3 regions of the Bacillus sp. YH3-2-B2 genome follow, and region 1 is predicted to be linked to each of the others. Evidence: riboswitches for the same ligand, from Rfam matches in the RefSeq annotation. Region 1 holds a riboswitch; each other region holds the start of a gene.
The links. Region 1 has a riboswitch for S-adenosylmethionine ahead of metE (5-methyltetrahydropteroyltriglutamate--homocysteine S-methyltransferase). Riboswitches for the same ligand answer to the same signal wherever they lie in the genome.

Region 1 (2,203 bases):
ATTCCCTGTACAGGATAAGAAACGAGTTCTTCATATGCATCAACCGAATCAAAGTATGTCTGCAGGAGGACATTCAGCCCTGAGAGCTCTTTTGTGATCGCTTCATAGAGGTCTTTGGCGGCGCGGACGTCTTCAGAAGAAGCTGTCACAAGGGCAGGCTCATCAATCTGAACCCATTTGACGCCTTCTGCTTCAAGTTCTTTCAGCAGCTGCACATAAAGAGGAACAAGGCGTTTTTGAATCGCTTTCGCTTCTGATTCTTCGTATCCTTTCGCAAGCGTGACGAATGTATACGGACCGACGATGACAGGTTTCGTTTCCGCTCCGAATTCTTCTTTGATCCGGCGGTAGTCATCAAGCTGTTTATTTCTCGTCAGACGGAATTCAATGCTTTCGTCATATTCAGGAACGATGTAATGGTAGTTGGTATTGAACCATTTCGTCATTTCACTGGAAACGGCGTCTTTTACACCGCGGGCAATCGCGAAATATGTATCAACGGTATCCGTGATGCTGCGGAATCTCTCCGGAATCCAGTTAAAGCTGACGGCGGTATCAAGCACATGGTCATAATGGGTGAAATCAGAGACCGGCACGATATCGATATGTTGGTCAAGCTGGGTTTTGACAGCTGATAAGAATAAGCCGTCAAGCTCTTTAAGAAACGTTTCTTTATCAGTGTTTCCTTTCCAATAAGCCTCAAGTGCTTTTTTCCATTCTCTGTTCAAGCCGATTCTCGGAAAACCGAGGTTCGAAGTTTTGATTGTTGTCATTAAGTCTCCTCCTTTAAGTGAGATGTAACAAAAAAGCCTCTTTCTCATGAGAGAAAGAGGCTTTAACTTCAAAATGCAAGCCTCTCTTATCTCTCAGATCACGTCTGATGGAATTAGCACCGTGCCTTATGAGACAATTGTCTCGGCGCAAAAATCACGCGCCCCATTTCACAATGGAATTACGGTCGGTTGCTGTTGGGGTCAAAAGGCCAATCCCTCGCCCAACTCTCGATAAGAGAAAGTATTTCAATTTTTTTGAAAAGTTACATCATTTGTTGGTTATCTTATCAGCTTATTCAGATCACTGTCAATAGAAAATCTCACAATTTAAAAATTGGTGATGTGACAAACTGATCAATCATTATACGAGAAAAATATCAGAAAGACAGCAGCTGCGCCTGTTCGGCTCTTTCCATCAGCACTTCAGGCGCGTCTAAATACAGAAATCCGTTCCCGGCCAATGTTTTGGCGATGTCCAAAGGAAGGGTCCGCCGCACGAGCTGGGCGTAGACTTCAGCCTCAGAAAGCGTCCGCTGAAACGCGTCCTGTTCAAGCCCTTTTATTAAGGCAAGCGCTCCGCTCACATGCGGGGCGGCCATTGAAGTGCCCGTCAGCTTCCCGTATTTATGGTTGGGAAGGGTGGAGAGAATATTTTCTCCCGGAGCCACCAGGTCAATCTCTTTATTGGCGTTTGAAAATTCAGACGATTTACGGGCGATTGAGACTGATCCGACTGCGATTACTTCGTTGTAAGCGGCCGGATATGACAGTTCCTCTGTACGCTCGTCTCCGTCGCCTTCGTTTCCTGCCGCGCAAACGACCAGAACACCGCTGTTTACCGCATTTGTGACGGCTTCTTTCAATTCAGGCACATCGTTCGGCCCGCCGAGTGACATGGAAATAATGTCCGCCTTTTGTTCAACGGCGTAGTTGATGCCGTTAATGATCCATTCGTATTTGCCGCTGCCGTTTTGACCGCCGAGAACTTTAACGATTAAAAGGCTTGCTTCCGGCGCGACACCCGAAATTCCGCCGTTTGAATCATTGGCGGCAATCGTTCCGGAAACGTGTGTCCCGTGTCCGTTGTAATCGGAAATCACGTCTTCTTTGCCTGCGTCATCATCGGTGAAGTTTTTCCCGCCGACAATCCGGTCTTTCAAATCAGGATGATTGATGTCGCAGCCTGTGTCAAGCACCGCGATTTTAATATCCTTGCCTTTAAACCCTTTTGCCCACAACTCTGGCGCCTTAATCACTTTAATCCCCTCAGGAAGCTCGTTCACATCCATGATCTGTTCATCCGTGACATAAGGAATCAAATGCATTTCACCATTCATAAAAAAGCCCTCCTTTTTTATGCTTGCGAGTGGATACAAGGGTGTTGCTACTATTTTATGGCAGAGCATGCCGGCCGGAAAGAGTCATTTGAA
Region 2 (2,203 bases), on a different contig from region 1:
CTATAAAATTATTCTCCTAGTGCTTCTTTGCGAAGCGCATCCGCCTTGTCAGTACGCTCCCAAGGAAGATCTACATCATGACGTCCGAAGTGGCCGTAAGCAGCTGTCTGCTTATAGATCGGGCGGCGCAGATCAAGCATTTTAATAATGCCGGCAGGTCTCAGGTCGAAGTTATTCCGTACGACTTCGATCAGTTTTTCTTCAGAAGCTTTTCCTGTATCAAATGTATTGATGGAAATAGAAACAGGCTGTGCCACGCCGATCGCGTATGCAAGCTGCACTTCACAAGAATCAGCAAGACCTGCTGCCACGATGTTTTTCGCTACGTATCTCGCAGCGTATGCCGCAGAACGGTCTACCTTCGTCGCATCCTTACCGGAGAATGCGCCGCCGCCGTGACGTGCATATCCGCCGTATGTGTCAACGATGATTTTACGGCCGGTAAGACCCGCATCACCTTGAGGTCCGCCGATTACGAAACGTCCCGTAGGGTTGATGAAGTATTTTGTTTCTTCATCGATCAGTTCCTCAGGCACAACAGGGTTAATGACATGCTCTTTCAGATTGCGCTGAATCTGCTCAAGCGTAATTTCCGGGTGGTGCTGAGTTGAAATGACGATCGCGTCGATGCGGACCGGCTTGTTGTTTTCATCATATTCAACGGTAACTTGCGTTTTGCCGTCAGGGCGAAGGTACGGAAGAATGTCTTCTTTGCGGACTTCGCTCAAACGGCGGGCTAATTTATGCGCCAAAGAGATCGGAAGCGGCATAAGCTCTTTCGTTTCGTTACACGCATAACCGAACATCAGGCCTTGGTCTCCCGCTCCGATTGCTTCGATTTCAGCATCGCTCATTGTGCCTTCACGCGCTTCAAGAGCCTGATCGACACCCATTGCGATATCCGCAGACTGTTCATCAATTGATGTTAAAACAGCGCAAGTCTCCGCATCAAATCCGTATTTGGCGCGTGTGTAGCCGATTTCTTTAATCGTTTCACGGACTGTTTTCGGAATGTCAACGTATGTTGATGTAGTAATCTCTCCGCTTACCAGCACAAGTCCTGTCGTTACAGATGTTTCGCAGGCCACGCGCGCGTTCGGGTCATTTTTTAAAATCTCATCTAAGATACTGTCAGAAATTTGGTCACAGATTTTGTCCGGATGACCCTCAGTAACAGATTCAGATGTAAATAGTCGACGGTTTTTACTCATTCACTTTTCCTCCTGAAAAAAGATCTTTTGCAAGACCTTCTCATATGATACGGAACTCGCTCCCTCTTAATACAATGTCATACTATATCAGAGAATGTTAATTGGCATATTTTATGAAATAAAAAAACCTTTTCCACTCGAGGAAAGGGTTTGGTCTGTGTGCCTTTCACTCTTATCGCTCAAGGAAAATATTAAACCTTGCATCAGGTTAGCACCTTGGTTTCCCACAGTGTTTTCACCTGCTTTTTTACAGAGAAACCGGTTGCTGGGCTTCATCGGGCCTGTCCCTCCGCCAGCTCGGGATAAGAGTATCCGCTCAATGAAATATCTTATCGTAAAAGGGCGGAAAGTGTCAATATGAATTAAAGCGATTGCGCGCCTTTATTTCGGGAAGCAATGGAAAAACACAAACAAAAAACCGCAAATAGTATAGACTATTTTCAGATATATGTTATACTAATTCCACATTCAGCGAAATACAAATAAACCGGCAAAGGAAGGTTTTTATGAAATTAGTTGATTTAACCGCAGATCTTCAAGCATTACTTGCAAGTCCGAATGTGCATCATAATTTATCGGCTCCAAAACTTACCGAAAAAGTAATCAGCCGAAATGAAGGAACGCTGACATCAACGGGCGCCGTACGCGCCACCACCGGCGCATATACAGGCCGGTCACCTAAAGATAAATTTATCGTCCGTGAACAAAGCACAGAAAATCAAATTGATTGGGGCGCGGTGAATCAGCCCATTTCTGAAGAGGCGTTTGAAAAGCTGTACGCCAAAGTCGTCAGCTACTTAAAACAGCGGGATGAACTGTTTGTGTTTGAAGGATTCGCGGGAGCGGATGAAAAATACAGACTGCCGATTACGGTCGTAAATGAATTTGCGTGGCACAATTTATTCGCGCGCCAGCTGTTTATCAGACCGGAAACGGATGAAAGAGACCCGCAAGCGCAGCCTTTCACCATTCTCTCAGCTCCGCATTTTAAA
Region 3 (2,203 bases), 280 kb from region 1:
CTTCATTTCTGACAGTCACGCCGGGCATCCGCACGGCCAGTGACGCAGCTGACGATCAAGTCCGGACGGCGACTCCGTCATTTGCGAAAGAAAACGGTTCGTCAGCCATCGTCGTGGGCCGCTCAATTACAAAAGCGGAAAACCCCGTTAAAGCATATGAAGCAATTAAACTGGAATGGGAGGGCGTTCGCCGATGAAACAGGCTATCGCAAAACATCTATTACACATTGAAGCTGTCTTTTTACGTCCGAATGAGCCGTTTACGTGGGCGAGCGGCATTTTATCACCGATCTATTGTGACAACCGTCTGACATTGTCGTATCCAAAAGTGAGAAATGATGTGGCGGACGGGCTCGGCAAACTGCTGAAGGAGCATTTCCCCGAGGCGGAGATGATCGCGGGCACTGCAACGGCGGGCATTCCGCATGCTGCGCTTCTCGCAGACCGTACAGGCGCGCCGATGTGCTACGTCAGAAGCAAACCGAAAGCGCACGGCAAAGGAAATCAAATAGAAGGCGCCATTAAGAAAGGACAAAAAACAGTCGTGATTGAAGACTTGATTTCTACCGGAGGCAGCGTGCTTGAAGCTGCGGCGGCCCTTCAAAGAGAGGGCGCGGAAGTCCTCGGCGTCATTTCCATTTTTACATACGGACTGCCGAAAGCAAAAGAAGCCTTTAAAAAAGCGGGTCTTCCTTATTACTCGTTAACCGATTATGACACGCTGATTGAAGTCGCGCTTGAAAACGGAACGATTCATTCAGCTGACATTGAAAAACTGAAATCATGGAAACTGAATCCCGAGTCAAAAGATTGGTTTAAAAAATAATGACAATAAAAACAGGCCTCAGGGCCTGTTTTATTATTCCTATCAAAAAACTCGGGTTGACTTCTGTTAGAATTGTGCTAAAATTTAGTACAAATCTAAAAAGCTTATCAAGAGCGGCTGAGGGACTGGACCGATGACGCCCGGCAACCTGCGTGTATTGCAAGGTGCCGCATCCAGAAAAATGCACAGCATTTTGAAGATAAGGGCTATACCGGGTCACTGTCTTTCATTCCGCTGGATTGAAAGTTTTTTATATAAAAAAAGATTGAGGGATAAGACAACCGGCAGAGAACAACAGCTGTTTGATTGTCTCCGGGAGGAGGAAAGAAAAAATGCTAACGTATGACACATGGGAAGAGCCGGCGATTACATTTCCGGAAGACGATTCCTATAAAGGCGCGCTGTCCGTTTTAAAATGGGCATACGGCCACTACGGAGACCAGCTTGTTTACGCGTGCAGCTTCGGGATTGAGGGCATCGTCCTGATCGATTTAATTTCTAAAGTAAAGAAAGACGCGGAAATCGTGTTTCTCGATACGGGTCTTCACTTTAAAGAAACATATGAAACGATCGAAAAAGTGAAAGAACGTTACCCGGGGCTGAACATTATCCTGAAAAAGCCCAGCCTTACTCTCGAGGAACAGGCCGAGGCTCACGGAGATAAACTGTGGGAAAGAGAACCGAACCAGTGCTGCTACATCAGAAAAATTCTGCCGTTAAGAGAAGCACTCGCAGGGCATCCGGCATGGCTGTCCGGCCTTCGCCGAGATCAAGGGCCGAGCCGGGCGAATACGAATTTCCTGAATAAAGACGACAAGTTTCAATCGATTAAAGTATGCCCGCTGATCCATTGGACATGGAAAGACATCTGGAGATATACTTCCAAGCATGAGCTGGATTACAATATCCTCCATGATCAGGGGTATCCGAGCATCGGCTGTGAACCGTGCACTTCACCTGCGTTTACCGCGGAAGATTTGCGGAGCGGCAGATGGAACGGCATGGCGAAAACAGAATGCGGACTGCATGAATAAAGGAGCTGCCCGATGGAATTAGCCGCTATTTTATTCTGCCTGTTTTTTGCCATGAATATCGGAGCCAGCGGAGCCGCGGCATCAATGGGAGTCGCTTACGGGTCCGGCGCCGTTAAAAAGAAAACGTATGCGCTGATCATCTGCGCGGCCGGAGTCCTGTCAGGGGCGGTTATCGGCGGCGGTGAAGTCGTTAAGACGATCAGCGGCGGAATCATTCCCGAAAAAACCATTACGCTCACCATTGTCTGCATTATAATCGGAGCGGCGGCGCTATCGTTATTCACGGCGAATGTGCTCGGCATTCCGCTGTCGACGAGTGAGGTCACTGTCGGGGCGATTGTCG

Region 2: it holds a riboswitch for S-adenosylmethionine, as region 1 does, so the genes downstream of both, metK (methionine adenosyltransferase) here and metE (5-methyltetrahydropteroyltriglutamate--homocysteine S-methyltransferase) in region 1, are expected to answer to the same signal.
Region 3: it holds a riboswitch for S-adenosylmethionine, as region 1 does, so the genes downstream of both, ACWJJX_RS03415 (phosphoadenylyl-sulfate reductase) here and metE (5-methyltetrahydropteroyltriglutamate--homocysteine S-methyltransferase) in region 1, are expected to answer to the same signal.

Annotation. Positions count from the first base shown of each region.
Region 1 covers NZ_JBSJQE010000001.1:403,229-405,431, forward strand. Annotated here, with positions in the region: gene metE (5-methyltetrahydropteroyltriglutamate--homocysteine S-methyltransferase) at 1-773, opposite strand, end outside; SAM riboswitch class I at 857-1,011, opposite strand; gene ACWJJX_RS02250 (S8 family peptidase) at 1,151-2,110, opposite strand.
Region 2 covers NZ_JBSJQE010000008.1:23,573-25,775, reverse strand. Annotated here, with positions in the region: gene metK (methionine adenosyltransferase) at 9-1,211, opposite strand; SAM riboswitch class I at 1,381-1,520, opposite strand; gene pckA (phosphoenolpyruvate carboxykinase (ATP)) at 1,718-2,203, shown strand, end outside.
Region 3 covers NZ_JBSJQE010000001.1:679,270-681,472, forward strand. Annotated here, with positions in the region: gene pyrF (orotidine-5'-phosphate decarboxylase) at 1-197, shown strand, start outside; gene pyrE (orotate phosphoribosyltransferase) at 194-826, shown strand; SAM riboswitch class I at 928-1,032, shown strand; gene ACWJJX_RS03415 (phosphoadenylyl-sulfate reductase) at 1,159-1,860, shown strand; gene ACWJJX_RS03420 (inorganic phosphate transporter) at 1,873-2,203, shown strand, end outside.